One region of the Bacillus sp. FJAT-45350 genome, then DNA from elsewhere that is predicted to be linked to it. Evidence: riboswitches for the same ligand, from Rfam matches in the RefSeq annotation. Region 1 holds a riboswitch; the other holds the start of a gene.
The links. A riboswitch is a leader RNA that binds a small molecule or an ion and turns the genes downstream of it on or off. The one in region 1 is predicted to bind S-adenosylmethionine.

Region 1 (7,910 bases):
TGAAGTTCCGTTCCTTTGCACTAGCAGGAGTTGCACCAGAAATTATGGGTGTAGGACCAATTGAAGCAATTCCGAAAGCATTAAAGCTAGCGGGATTAGAAATGAGTGATATTGGATTATTTGAGTTAAATGAGGCATTTGCTTCTCAATCTCTCCAAGTCATTCGTGCACTTGAGCTAGACCTTGAAAAAGTAAATGTAAATGGCGGAGCGATTGCGTTAGGGCATCCAATGGGTTGTAGTGGTACTAAGTTAACACTTTCACTAATTCATGAAATGAAACGTCGTAATGAACAATTTGGAGTAGTCACAATGTGTATCGGTGGAGGAATGGGTGCAGCCGGCGTATTTGAACTTCTATAAAATTCGAGCGTTAGCGTAAATAGTAAAAGGGTATTAGGAAGAGTTACTAGCTCGAGCCTGATTCTCTAGTAGAAAATAAGGGAGGAATTTTAATGGCAGATACAAAGGAAAGATTAGTTAAAGGTGGTAGCTTTTTAATAGAGGATGTTGCAGCAGATTCGGTATTTACTCCAGAGGATTTCACAGATGAGCATATAATGATCGGAAAAACAACGGAAGAATTCGTTGTAAACGATGTTGTTCCTGAGCTTGAGAAAATTGAAGAACATCAATTTGATATTTCAAGACGCTTATTAACACAAGCTGGTGAGCTTGGTTTACTAGGGACAGATGTTCCAGAAGAATACGGTGGGATTGGATTAGACAAAATTAGTTCATCGATAATTACAGAAAAATTCTCTCGTGCCGGTTCCTTTTCATTAAGCTATGGTGCCCATGTAGGGATTGGTTCTCTTCCAATCGTATTCTTTGGAAACCATCAGCAAAAGCAAAAGTATTTACCTGGTTTAGCATCTGGTGAATCAATTGCTGCATATGCGTTAACGGAGCCAGGTTCAGGTTCTGATGCATTAGGGGCAAAAACAACAGCTGTCTTAAATGACGCTGGTACACATTACGTATTGAACGGTGAAAAGCAATGGATTACAAACTCTGCTTTTGCTGATGTATTCGTAGTTTATGCAAAGGTTGATGGTGAACAATTTAGTGCCTTTATTGTAGAAAAGGACTATGAAGGGGTTTCAACTGGTCCGGAAGAAAAGAAAATGGGGATTAAAGGTTCTTCAACAAGAACATTAATCTTAGAAGATGCATTAGTACCAAAGGAAAACCTTCTTGGTGAGATAGGCAAGGGACATGTAATTGCCTTCAATATCCTTAATGTTGGACGTTATAAGCTAGGAATTGGTTGTGTGGGAGCATCGAAAAGAGGGATTGAGCTTGCTGCAAAATACGCAAATGAGCGTAAACAATTTAAGACTCCAATTTCGCGCTTTACATTAATCCAAGAAAAGCTAGCGACAATGGCATCTCTAACGTATGCAGCTGAGAGCTCTATCTATCGTACTGGTGGATTGTTTGAAGATAGATTAAGTAGCTTGACTGATGAGGAACAAAAAGATGGTCGCCAAGTAGCGAAAGCAATTGCTGAGTATGCAGTTGAGTGCTCTTTAAATAAAGTATCAGGTTCAGAAACACTAGACTTTGTCGTTGACGAAGCTGTTCAAATTCATGGTGGTTATGGCTTTATGGCTGAGTACGAGGTTGAGCGCATGTATCGTGACTCTCGTATTAACCGTATCTTTGAAGGAACAAATGAAATTAACCGCTTATTAGTTCCAGGTACAATTTTACGTAAAGCAATGAAAGGTGAATTACCATTACTAGAGAAGGCAACTGCTCTTCAAGAAGAGCTTATGATAATGATGCCTGAGGAAGTTGGTAATGAGCCATTAGACCAAGAGAAGCACCTTCTAAAAATGGCAAAGAAAATCTTTTTAATGGTTGCTGGAACTGGAGCTCAAAAGTATCAACAAAAGCTTCAGCATGAGCAAGAAATCCTAGCAAAAGTAGCTGATATTGTTAGTGATATCTTCTCTATGGAGTCAGTTATTTTACGAACAGAGAAGGCAATTAACAAAACTGGTGCTGATAAAAATGCGAATAAAGTTTTATTAACTGAAGTATATTGTCAAGAAGCATTTAATCGAATTGAGGCATATGCGAAAGAATCTCTTATTACAATGGAAGAAGGAGATACTCTACGTACAATGCTTTCAATCTTACGTAAGTTAACTCGCCACACGCCAATCAATGTAGTACACAAAAAACGTGAAATTGCAGCCAATGTACTTGAAGCTGAAAGATATGTAGTATAAGTATTTTACAAAAAAGGCTGTTTTATCTTTTTATTAGCTGCCTAGTTAGGGATATTCCTCCTAATTAGGCGTAAAGCCACAATTAAGTACTGTTATTCAATTTGAGGTAAAACTCAAAAAAAATATATTCTCCTTTCTTAAAGGAAGCATTCTCCTCTCTAGTTAAGAACAAAGAAGTCCCATATATTGGGGCTTCTTTGTTCTGGTTCATTCGTTTAAAAAAATCCCATGCTCATATAATAACTCTAGGCAATGAACAGATAATAAACATATTTATCTAGCGTAGGAAGGACTGAGAATAATGAAAAAGCCTAAAAATGAAATTATACAGGATGAGAATTTGACAGCTGTAGAGGAATTCAGTAAAGAGCTAGATAGTGGAATAACTGTGGCAGATCAAATGCAAACCGTTTGGGAACAAGAAGTTATAGGAGATAGAAAAAATCATAGCTAATGCACTATAAAATTAGTTATAGACGACCAAAATATCGACAAATTACTAGGCAAAACAGTTGTATTGTACCTAATTATAGTCAATAATTATTTCAGTGGAAACAATTGTGATAAGAGGTATGTTTGCCTCTTATTACAATAAGAAGGGAGGGAATAAAGAGTGGCTCTAACTTTTTATTGGTATCCAAAATGTGGTACTTGTCGTAAAGCGAAGGCATGGTTTGAAGAAAATGGGGTAGAATATAATGACGTACATATTGTTGATAACCCACCATCAAGAGAACAGCTAGAAGAATTATATAAGAAAAGTGGATTAGAGATAAAAAAATTCTTTAATACAAGTGGTAAAAAATATCGCGAGCTTGGTTTAAAGGATAAGGTCAAATCGAGTTCTGATGAAGAATTACTTGATTTACTAGCAACCGATGGTATGCTGATCAAACGTCCAATTGTGACAGATGGAGAAAAGGTAACTGTAGGTTTTAAAGAAGAGGATTTTGAACAGACGTGGAAATAATAAAATCTCAGTTGTGAAAGCTTTCTAAATATACTATAGTAAACGTGAGTACATAATTATGGAGGGATTACAATGAATTTACCAAAAGAACTAAAGTATTCAGAAGAGCATGAATGGGTAAAAACTGAAGGGGACAAAGTACGTATTGGAATTACGGACTTTGCACAGTCAGAACTTGGAGATATCGTATTCGTTGAATTACCTGAAGTAGGTGACGAAATCGAAGCTGACGAGCCATTTGGTAGCGTTGAATCAGTTAAGACTGTTTCAGAGCTTTACGCTCCTATCAGCGGTAAAGTAGTTGAAATCAATGAAGACCTTGACGATTCACCAGAATTCGTAAACGAGTCGCCTTACGAAAAAGCATGGATGATCGTAGTTGAACCTTCTGACGCTTCTGAATTAGACAAACTAATGTCTGCTGAAGCGTACGAGAAAATGGTATCTGAAGACTAAGAGCACAAAAAAGACAGCTGAGGCTGTCTTTTTTTAATGCTGAGTTATGAGTTATAAGTTATAAATTAAATTCGGAATTCAGAACTCATTATTTTGTAATTTGTTTATTTCTCTTCTCCTTTGGGTATCGTAACTATAACGAACTCCAGAGGAGGTCATAGTAATGAATGATAATCATTTGAAGAAGGTCGATGTAACGAGTAAGGTTGAAGGGAAGCTTGAGAATGGTGCAATGAATCTGTATATTGATGAGGCGAAGGTTGGAAAGATTGTGATGACCAATCAAGGAAATCAATATGAGATGGCAGAGGACTTTGAGTTTGAAGAGAATAAAGTATATAGATATGAAAATGACCACCCTGAAAAGGAAAAGCAATATGTTGAAGGTTGCGACATGGGTTGGTGTTAAAGTGAAAAAGGCTGTAGAAGCAGATTTATTGCTTCACAGTCTTTTTTAATTTCTTACAGCTACCATTCCTTTGCTTTTTCTCCATGAATGCAGTGTACAATTGTCGAAATTTATATATAAAAGGAAAACAAAAAATGAAGAGATAGTGGCGTAATACTAATAAAAGTCTTTCTAAACCCGAAATAGTTTATTATTATTTAGGGATACGAAATGATGGAAGGACTTTTAAAATGAGTCAATTTATTGGAGACTGGAAAATCCAGTTTAAGAATTACAATAAAAATGTTCGCCTATTTCTACTTGCTTCTATCCTAGGTAATATCGGCATGGGAATATTTATGGTTATTTATAATTACTACGTTCGAGAATTAGGTTTTGATGACCAGATGAACGGCAAAGTTATTGCGATGACAGCAACGGCTTCTGCATTAGCTTTATTACCAGCAGGGATTTTAAGCGATCGGTATGGACGAAAAAAAATCATATTTATTGGTGCAATCTTTACAGCAGCTAGTTTATTATTACGGGCGATTCTGGTGACAGAGTCTTCACTATTATATACAGCATTTATGACAGGACTGTTTATGGCCTGTATTCAAGTAGCTTCTATACCATTGTTAGCTGAGAACTCTACAGAGAAGGAACGAGTACACTTATTTAGTTTTAACTTTGCGGTTATTATGGTGGCTAATGTCATTGGTAATGCTTTAGGTGGAGGCTTAACAGATTTATTTCAATTTGTATTTACAATTGACACTCTTACAAGTGTAAGAATTACGTTATTAATTGGTTCTATCTTCTTCTTTGCGGCATTGTGGCCAATATTGAAAATCTGTGAAACTCGTAAGTTGAAAACAGAAAAATCAGCAGCAAGCTCTTTAAAAAAGTTAGTCACTACGCATAAATCTGGAATTAAAATTATAGCGTTATTTGCGGTAGCTCAAATTTTGATTGGTTTTGGTTCTGGTCTTGTGATACCTTATTTAAACATTTATTTTACTGACCGGTTTGAAATTAGCAAATCTCTTGTTGGGCTAATTCTTTCCCTTGGCCAGGGTATGACGGCGGTCGCATTTATGATTGGTCCTGCTGTAGTTCAGCGGTTTGGTGAAGTAAAAGCGGTTGTCATATTGCAATTGTCATCATTGCCTTTCTTATTATTAACTGCTTACACAGAAAACCTCTGGATTGCTGTGATTGGTTTTCTGTTTCGACAGGCATTAATGAATGCTGGAAACCCTATTCAAATGTCGTTAATGATGAGAAGTGTTGATGATTCAATAAAAGGGTTAACAAACTCAGTAGGACAGATGGTCTTCCAATTGGGCTGGGCTGTCATGGGTCCTGTTTCGATGACCATTGTTATGCTTCATGGCTCTTATTATGGCTATGCTATCGTTTTTTCGATTACGGGAGCTCTTTACTTAATTGGTTCAATTTACTTCTTTTTGGTCTTTCGTCGTTATGACAATGATCAAGGGAAAAAAAAGGTGCGAAAGGTGTCGTAAAAAAGAGAAAAAACCGTTGACACTAAAAGATTGTCCATGCTATGATTCATTCATGAAATTAAACATTAATTAAATGTAACTCTTATCATGAGAGGTGGAGGGACTGGCCCGATGAAACCCAGCAACCTTAAACATGTATTGACATGTTTAGTAAGGTGCTAAATCCTACAAAGCAAATTGCTTTGAAAGATGAGAGAAAGGCTCAGATACGCTACTAAACCTTTCTGCTCATGATGATGACGGGAAGGTTTTTTTAATCTCTAAAGTCAAGTGTAGTTAGCTTATATAATCCAGTTGTAGATATATAGTTATATTTGTCGAAATTTTGAGATTTTCTTATATTTAATTATGGGTATTTCAATGTGTATACTAAGTGTTAGATTACTAGATATGAAAGAGAGATAGTAGTAAATAGAGAAAAAGATAAGGGTGTTTACATTGATAAGTTTAAGTCAAATCAGGAAAGTGTTCCAAACACGAGATGGAACGGTTACTGCTATTGATCGAATTAACCTTGATATTAACGAAGGTGAAATTTTTGGAATAATCGGATATAGCGGTGCGGGTAAAAGTACGCTTATTAGAATGCTTAACAACTTGGAACGGCCTACAGAAGGAACCGTTTCTATTGCAGGGAAGAATCTATCATCAATGACTGGGCAAGAGCTTAGAAAAGCCCGACAAGAAATTAGTATGATTTTTCAACACTTCAATTTACTCTGGTCTCGAACTGTACGAGAAAATATTTCATTCCCTCTTGAAATTGCGGGTGTTAAAAAAAATGACCGTGAAAAGAGAGTAAAAGAATTAATACAGCTTGTTGGTCTAGAGGGGCGCGGTGACTCTTATCCTTCTCAATTAAGTGGAGGACAAAAACAAAGAGTTGGTATTGCAAGAGCACTCGCAAATAATCCAAAAGTTCTTTTGTGTGACGAGGCAACGTCGGCACTAGACCCAAAGACGACAGATTCAATTCTTGATTTACTAGTAGATATTAATAAAAAGCTAGGATTAACGATTGTCTTAATAACGCATGAAATGCATGTGATTAGAAAGATATGTAACCGAGTTGCTGTTATTGAAGCAGGTAACATTGCTGAACAAGGACCAGTATTAGAAGTTTTTAGACAACCGAAAGCTGATATTACGAAGGAGTTTGTAAAGCAAATTACAGAACCTGAAGAAACGAAAGACTCCTTACAACTTAAAGAATCTGGTCAAGTTGTCCAGTTAACTTTTGTAGGGGATGAAACAGAACGTCCATTAATCACACAATTGATTCGTCAATTTGATGTTGAGGTTAATATATTGCAAGGGAAAATTTCTCAAACTCAGGATGGTTCTTACGGAACACTCTTTATCCATATTGATGGAAGTGAAGATGAACTTTCAAAAGCGATTTCATTTATAAGGGAACAGCAAGTTGAAGTGGAGGTGATTGATCGATGAATCAATTATTTCCGAACATCAGATGGGAACGAGTGTGGGAAGCGACATTAGAGACGTTTTATATGTCGTTCGTATCCGTTATACTAACTGCATTTTTTGGCCTAATTTTAGGTTTGTTATTATTCCTTACAGCTAAGGGTAACCTTTGGCAAAATCAAGTGGTTCATGTAATTACAGCAGCATTTGTAAATGTGTTTCGTTCAGTTCCATTCATTATATTAATTATATTGTTAATTCCATTTACGAAGTTTTTTGTTGGCTCGATTTTCGGATGGAAGGCAGCAGTACCAGCATTGGTTGTTGGTGCAGCACCATTTTATGCGAGAATGGTTGAAATCGCACTTCGAGAAATTGATAAAGGGGTTATCGAAGCTTCTCAATCTATGGGGGCTAGTCATTTGGAGATTATTTGGAAGGTTTTACTTCCAGAATCAAAGCCAGCTCTAACTTCAGGTATTACAGTTACAGCAATTGCGCTCGTTAGTTATACAGCAATGGCAGGTGTAATTGGAGCAGGTGGTCTAGGTTATTTAGCATTTATGGATGGATTCCAGAGAAATCAATGGGATTATGTATGGGTAGCTACCATTGCCATTCTACTGATTGTTTATGTCATTCAGTTGGTTGGGGATTGGTTTACAAATAAAACAGATAAACGATAATAGGGGGCAAATAAGATGAAAAAGTTTTTTAGTTTTCTATCAGCAGGTGTTCTGTCATTAGCACTTGTTGCATGTGGCGGAGGGAACGACGCGCCAGCTCAAGAAGAAGCACAAGATGATGCACCACAAGAAGAGCAAGCAACTGAAGAAGCGGTAACACTAGTTATTGGTGCTTCAAATGTACCGCATGCTGAAGTTTTAGAATTCGCACAGCCTA
Region 2 (7,910 bases), on a different contig from region 1:
AATTAATGTGAAATCAATGGGAACGGGAGACAAAGAAGAAGTATCCCTTGACCAATTTGCTAACTATATGAAAGAAAAAGCCGAGGAGGAGTAAGTAAAATGATAGGAAGAACTCATAACTGTGGAGAAATTACGGAACAAACAATTGGGGAAAAGGTTCAGTTAAAAGGATGGGTACGAACACGTCGTGACTTAGGTCAAGTAATTTTCATTGACCTTCGTGATCGTTCAGGAATTGTACAGGTTGTATTCAGTCCTGAAATTTCTGAAGAGGCATTGAAAATCGCTGACCGTGTTCGTAGTGAGTACGTATTAGATGTTGAAGGAACAGTTGTAAAGCGTGACGATGAGACAATTAATGAAAAGATTCCAACAGGAACGGTAGAAGTTCATGTTAATAAAATTACAATTTTAAATGCTTCGAAAGCTCTTCCATTCCAAATTGAAGAAGGTACGGATGCTTCGGAAGATATTCGTTTAAGATACCGTTATTTAGATCTTCGCCGTCCAGACATGCAGGAAACTTTTATGCTACGTCATAAAACAACAAAAATGATTCGTGATTACTTAGATAACAATCGTTTCCTAGAGATTGAAACACCAATGCTAACAAAAAGTACACCAGAAGGAGCACGTGATTATTTAGTTCCAAGTCGTGTACACCATGGAGAGTTTTATGCATTGCCTCAATCACCACAACTATTTAAGCAGTTATTAATGGTTTCAGGCTTTGAGCGTTATTATCAAATTGTACGCTGTTTCCGTGATGAAGATTTACGTGCTGACCGTCAGCCTGAGTTCACTCAAGTCGATATCGAAACTTCTTTCATGGATAAAGAAGATTTAATTTCAATGATGGAAGAAATGATGGTAAATGTTTTAAAAGAAACAAAAGGTATAGATGTACAGCTTCCATTCCAACGTTTGACGTACGATGATGCGATGAACCGTTATGGCTCAGACAAGCCTGATACTCGTTTCGACATGGAGCTTGTGGAGCTCTCTGATATCGTCAAAGATAGTAACTTTAAAGTGTTTACTAGTGCCGTTGCAAACGGCGGAATTGTTAAAGGATTAAATGTAAAAGGTGTTGCAACGAAAATGTCTCGTAAAGAGATCGATGAGTTAGCAGACTTTGTTGCTATTTATGGAGCAAAAGGTTTAGCTTGGTTAAAAGTCGAAGAAGACGAGCTAAAAGGGCCAATTGCGAAGTTCTTTAACGAAGAAGAGACAGCTGCGATTCGCAAGGAGCTAAATGCCGAACCAGGAGATTTATTATTCTTCGGAGCTGATAAGAAGCAAGTTGTATGGGATAGCCTTGGAGCTCTTCGTTTGAAGTTTGGTAAAGAGCTAGGACTTATCGATAACAGCAAATTCAACTTCCTTTGGGTAGTAGACTTCCCACTTGTTGAATATGATGAAGACGGAAAACGTTATGTGGCACTACACCATCCGTTCACAAGTCCGAAAGTAGAAGACCTTGATTTACTAGATAAAGAACCAGGTAAAGTTCGTGCAGAAGCATATGACCTTGTTCTTAATGGTTATGAGCTTGGTGGAGGTTCACAACGTATTTATCAACGTGATGTACAAGAAAAAATGTTCTCTGCATTAGGATTTACTCCTGAAGAGGCAAAAGAGCAATTTGGATTCCTTCTAGATGCATTTGAATACGGTACACCTCCACATGGTGGGATTGCACTAGGTTTAGACCGTCTAATTATGTTACTAGCGGGAAAAACAAACTTACGTGATACAATTGCATTCCCTAAAACAGCAAGTGCTAGCTGCTTATTAACGAATGCACCAGGTGAAGTAAGTGAAGCTCAATTAAAAGAATTAAACTTATCAATTGTTCCAAGGAAAGAAGAGAAAAAAGTTAACGCATAATTGAAAAAATATTGACTTTCTAATTTTCAAAACATATAATCTACATCAAGACATGACGTTTTAAAAAAATTATATAGAACTTATCAAGAGAGGCTGAGGGACTGACCCGATGACGCCCAGCAACCTGTTTGGATCAAACAAAGGTGCTAATTTCAGCAGAGCTATCTAGTTCTGAGAGATAAGTGAGGCGTGAGAAACCTTTCCTTATCTGGAAAGGTTTTTTCTTTTTTCAAGAAACACTATAAACACGTTCATCAAGGAGGAGTAATAATGTTATCAGTAGGTTTAATTGGATTTGGAACAGTTGGGACTGGAGTATATGAGAGAATAGAAGAAACTCGTTCGACGTTAGAAAGCTTATTACAGCAAGAGATTAGTATAACTAAAATCTTAGTAAGTAATCGTGAAAAGGAAAGAGAGTTATCTATCGATAAGACGCTCCTTACAGATAATGAAGAAGATTTTTTTAAGGAAGAGTATGATTTAGTATTTGAAGCAATTGGAGGAACGATACCAGCAAAGGACTATGTTTCTAGTTTTTTAAATAGAGGTATTCCTGTGATTACTGCTAATAAAGAGTTAGTTGCAAAGCATGGGAAGGAATTAGAGGAATTAGCAAATGAACATGATACGTTTTTAGGATATGAGGCAACAGTTGCTGGAGGTATACCAATTGTTAATGCCCTAAAGGCTAATTTAGCTACGAGCCCTATTCATAAAGTTTTAGGAATTCTTAATGGAACGACAAATTACATACTAACGGAAATGAATGAAAAGGGAAAAGGGTTTGAGGAGGCTTTAACTGAGGCACAAGAGCTTGGTTTTGCAGAGGCTGACCCGACAGATGATATCGAGGGATTTGACAGTTGGTACAAAATTCGAATACTCAGCCGCCTCTGTTTTGGCGAATGGCCTGAGGAATACAATGTACGACGCACTGGTATCACAAAGATCGAAAAATGGAAAGTGACAATTGCAGAGGAACTAGGGCTTACGATTAAATTAATTGGGGAAGCCAAGAAGATTAACGGAACAATTAAAGGGAGTGTTGCACCAGCATTTGTAACGAAGAATCATAGTTTTTCACATATAAAAAGTGTATCAAATGCTGTTCAAGTAGTTAGTGAGTGGTTCGACAATTTGAGCTTTACTGGTCCTGGTGCAGGAAAGAAGCCAACGGCGAATAGTATGATAGAGGATTTTGTTTTTCACTTTCACAATAAAAGTAGTCATTTAGTAAAGCTACAAGCCCCAATACAAAATAATAATTTTGACGAGACGAGATTACTTTTATTTTCTAATAAAGATGAAGAAAAACCGTTAAAGGAAAAGCTTCAACAGTTTAATCATAAGATAGAACAAGTTTATTGTAATGGAGAAAGATTGGTTTGGGTTATAACTATATCTGAAGTAGAATTAGAAGGTTTTCAAGATACTATTCCTAATTGTTTTCCTATCTTTGGGGATGAAGAAATAGTTAAACTGAACAAGAATATCGTATCTGTCTAACATTTATCTTAATAGCCTTTCTTTAGAAGGCGAAATGATTCAATAAATTGAACTGGTTCAGATTTAATATATAACGAATGAACACCATGGTCGGTATGTAAATATAAAAAACCAATTGAATTGGATGTACGACGATAAGAAAGGTCAAAAACTTTTGAAAGACAAAATTCTTTATTTTTATAGCTAAGTTTATCCTGGTATAGCTCCAGTTCATACCAATCCTCAACGACTCGTTTTTCTGTCCAACCAATTTCTTGTCTTATTTCAACACAAGGATGAGTGGCTATTATAGTCATATAAACACCTCATTAGCTTTATTTATCGGTAATGTAACACAGAAAGGAGTAGTATGAAAAGCGATACAACAATTTTAATTTTCAGAATTAATACTCTTTTATAGTTGAAAAAAGTAAACGTAGATGATATTATAAATATAACAAGTTAAGAGTCCTGAAGTGTACGTAGGAATCTGTACGTTTTGAGCCAACACCTTTTTTTCGGAGCTTGAGTCTCGGTTTGGAATACATGCCTTTCATAGGACGTATGAAGAATGGAGCAGAGCACCACCCTGCGAGAGCAGGTTCAAAACGAAGGTGAGACGGCACAATTGGGACTCTTATTAATTTTACATTTATCGAAGTCTAAGGGATAGTTATTATCCACTTAGACTTCTTTTATTTTTTTATTTAATTGTTATTCGTTTGTAACAGGCTGGATTTCTTCTTCAAAGTAAAACGTTTGTGGATTTTCCTTTACTGTATAGGAATAGCGTTTCATGTTTGCTACATAACTGAACTTACTAATAGTGACAGTCTCACCAGTAGACTTAATTAATACTTCTTGATCGACTTGATATTTGTTTTTATTTTTCATATATAATACCAACTTTCTATTGTGGGTAATTCTATTATCTCATAAATTCACATACATTAGGTCATTTTATTATAGTTCTATCCAATTCTATTGTCTCTAAACCCCTAAATGACAATATTTCGCCAAGAATATATTACCTTCAAATCCTACATGTCTCCGACGTATGTTGTTTATACTAATGTCAATAAGTAACTGACTTCCTTTTTTAATTTTGATATGGTATATTCAATTCCGAGTAGATAGCTATAGTAAACGGCATGAAAGGGGTATTTACATGTTACATCAGTTCTCAAGAAACGAATTAGCCATTGGACATGATGGTTTAAGTATATTAAAAGGCAGTACGGTAGCCGTGTTAGGTATAGGTGGAGTAGGTTCATTTTCAGCAGAGGCGCTTGCTAGATCTGGTGTTGGTCGCCTTATTTTAGTCGATAAGGACGATATTGATATAACGAATGTGAACAGACAAATTCATGCACTACTTTCAACTGTGGGTCGCCAAAAGGTTGAGGTAATGAAGGAGAGAATTGCTGATATCAATCCAGAGTGTGAGGTAGTAGCACTAAAAATGTTCTATACGGAAGAGACTTATGAGCAATTTTTCGATTATAATTTAGACTTTGTAGTAGATGCTAGTGATACGATTACATATAAAATTCACTTAATGAAGGAATGTTTGAAACGAGATATTCAAATTATCTCTAGTATGGGTGTGGCAAATAAGATGGACCCATCACGTCTAAGAATTGCTGATATTTCTAAGACAAGCTACGATCCAATTGCAAAGGTAATTCGTACAAAGCTTCGAAAAGATAGAATTCACAAGGGAATTAATGTTGTGTTTTCTGATGAACAACCGATTAAAATTCGCGAAGATATTCGCAAAGAAATTGTTCCAGAAAAGGCAGAAGAAGGGCCAATTCGAAAGGCAAAAATGCCACCATCATCAAATGCTTTTGTTCCTTCCGTTTCAGGCTTATTGATGGCAGGTCATGTTATTACGAATTTACTTAAAGATATTACAATTAATCGTTAAAATGAAAAAAATCATATAAGGATTTTTTTCTACCTAAATACTGTATGTAAAAAATTTAAAGGACTGTACTATTGTCATATAAAAACAATAGTCAGTCCTTTTTCTGTTTAAATCATCCTGTTATATGGTGAAAAATAGGTTATTATCATGGTTGTCAAATTTTAAGTGATAGAATTTTTGCAATTTGTCGAAAGAATCTTGAATAATTTATGAACTTTTCATATAATGAAAGCACTTACAACTCGTCTGATGACCTTAAGATATGATTATATGATTATTCGACTGATTATAAAATAATAAAGTTCGAAAATTTGGTCTTTGGGATATATTAGATGAACTTACTATGAGGGGGAAACTGAACATGGGGGTAGGGGTTTTATCTTTATTAGCATTAGTTCCAATTTTAACTGTATTTTTGTTTCTAGTAATTTTACGCTGGCCAGCGAGCCGGGCGATGCCATTGGCATTCGTTGTAACTGTTTTAGTAGCGGTAACAGTTTGGAAAGTTCCATTTAATCAGGTAGCAGCTGCAAGTTCACGTGGATTTGTGACTGTATTTGAAATTTTATTTATTGTGTTTGGAGCGATATTGCTTTTAAACACATTAAAGGAAAGTGGAGCTTTACATACGATTCGTCAAGGGTTTACAGATATATCACCTGACCGTCGTGTTCAAGCAATTATTATTTGTTGGTTATTTGGTTCATTTATTGAGGGGGCTTCTGGATTTGGAACACCAGCAGCAATTGCAGCACCACTTCTTGTAGCAATTGGCTTCCCGGCTATGGCTGCAGTGATGGTAGCTTTAATTATTCAGTCAACACCGGTTTCTTTTGGAGCAATTGGAACACCAATATTAGTTGGGGTTAACTCAGGAATTAGTGAATCTGCTTTAGTTCAAGAAACGGCAGCAAGCTTAGGGATGACGTATGAAGCATATCTTCATATGATTGGTGGACAAGTAGCTATCATTCATGGAATTATTGGTACCTTAATACCTCTATTTATGGTCGTTATGCTTACGAAATTCTTTGGGAAAAATAAATCAATTAAAGAAGGTTTAGGTATATGGAAGTTTGCTATCTTTGCTGGATTGTCTTTTACAATTCCGTATGCCCTAATAGCAAACTTGTTAGGACCTGAATTCCCATCATTATTTGGTGGATTAATTGGTCTAGCAATTGTTATTCCAGCCGCGAAAAAAGGTTTATTCATGCCTAAGAAAACATGGGATTTTGATGTGAAATCAAACTGGGATGCTGATTGGAGTGGGAAGCTTCGTATTTCAGAAGAGGCCCCAGCAAAGAAAATCTCTCCTTTCATAGCGTGGATTCCATATGTTTTAGTTGGAGCTATCTTAGTTCTTACTCGTTTAAATGAACTACCAATTAGAGGGTGGTTAACAGCAGATGCTGTGAAATTAAGCTTTACAGAAGTATTTGGCACATCAATTTCCTTTACAAGTACACCGTTATACTTGCCAGGTGCAATTATGATTTTCGTATCATTAATTTGTATTGTTTTACATGGTATGAACGGTAAAGCTTATGGGCGAGCAGTGAAAGATTCTTTTACAACAACTGTAAGTGCAGCAGCAGCTTTATTACTTGCCGTACCTATGGTTCAAGTATTTATTAACTCAGGTGTAAATGCAGCAGATTTAGCAAGCATGCCATTATTACTTGCTGAAACAGTTTCAAGTGTTATGGGTGACCAGTGGCCGGCATTTGCGCCTGTTATTGGTGCTCTTGGTGCCTTCGTAGCAGGAAGTAATACAATTAGTAATATGATGTTCTCACTATTCCAATTTGGTGTCGCTGATAACATCGGTGTAAACGGTGCAACGATTGTAGCGTTACAAGCCATCGGTGGGGCAGCTGGTAACATGATTTGTGTTCATAATGTAGTAGCAGCATCTGCGGCCGCAGGAGTTGTGGGACGTGAAGGAAGTCTGATACGTAAAACAATGATTCCAACTGCCTATTATTTATTATTTGCTGGTGGTATAGGATTTGTTATGGTACATGGATTTGGTTTTAATCTTGGAACTGGGATTTTAATCGTTGTAGCTGCTATTATTGTGACGGCTATCGTAAAAGGAAGCCAACAAAACAAAGTAGAAGAGAATGATAGAGCAGCCTAAAAAATGTGTTTTAAATACTTTCCATTGTTACTTCTCAAAGAATTAATTATAATAAAAGCAAGGAAAAGTATTCGGATGAAGTGAATGTTAAAAAAGCGTTAAAGCTCCACAGTGTTATGTGGGGCTTGATACGTTTTTTTTAATAGTAATAGATCTGATGACCAGACTATCTAATGAAGGGAGAATTACCATTATGAAAGTAACACTTTTTATCACGTGTTTAGCAGACGTTTTTTATACAAAGGTTGGTAAAGATACAGTCGAGGTACTAGAAAGGTTAGGCTGTGAGATCGATTTTCCGAAAAAACAAACATGCTGTGGTCAGCCTGCTTATAATAGTGGGTATCATAAAGAGGCTAAAGAAGTAGCAAAACATATGATCCAAACATTTGAGGAATCAGAATATATTGTTTCCCCTTCAGGTTCATGTGTAACAATGATACATGAGTATGTTCATCT

Region 2: another riboswitch for S-adenosylmethionine. It lies ahead of CD003_RS12400 (homoserine dehydrogenase); the one in region 1 lies ahead of CD003_RS17360 (methionine ABC transporter ATP-binding protein).

Annotation. Positions count from the first base shown of each region.
Region 1 is NZ_NISU01000002.1:158,702-166,611, forward strand. It holds gene CD003_RS17330 (acetyl-CoA C-acetyltransferase) at 1-362, shown strand, start outside; gene CD003_RS17335 (acyl-CoA dehydrogenase family protein) at 455-2,239, shown strand; gene CD003_RS21990 (hypothetical protein) at 2,541-2,693, shown strand; gene CD003_RS17340 (arsenate reductase family protein) at 2,853-3,209, shown strand; gene gcvH (glycine cleavage system protein GcvH) at 3,282-3,665, shown strand; gene CD003_RS17350 (YusG family protein) at 3,829-4,074, shown strand; gene CD003_RS17355 (MFS transporter) at 4,305-5,582, shown strand; SAM riboswitch class I at 5,662-5,778, shown strand; gene CD003_RS17360 (methionine ABC transporter ATP-binding protein) at 6,021-7,031, shown strand; gene CD003_RS17365 (methionine ABC transporter permease) at 7,028-7,693, shown strand; gene CD003_RS17370 (MetQ/NlpA family ABC transporter substrate-binding protein) at 7,709-7,910, shown strand, end outside.
Region 2 is NZ_NISU01000001.1:2,444,935-2,452,844, reverse strand. It holds gene hisS (histidine--tRNA ligase) at 1-94, shown strand, start outside; gene aspS (aspartate--tRNA ligase) at 100-1,890, shown strand; SAM riboswitch class I at 1,968-2,075, shown strand; gene CD003_RS12400 (homoserine dehydrogenase) at 2,161-3,399, shown strand; gene CD003_RS12395 (hypothetical protein) at 3,408-3,695, opposite strand; RNA gene ssrS (6S RNA) at 3,844-4,017, shown strand; gene CD003_RS12385 (hypothetical protein) at 4,093-4,272, opposite strand; gene CD003_RS12380 (tRNA threonylcarbamoyladenosine dehydratase) at 4,547-5,308, shown strand; gene CD003_RS12375 (L-lactate permease) at 5,670-7,451, shown strand; gene CD003_RS12370 ((Fe-S)-binding protein) at 7,645-7,910, shown strand, end outside.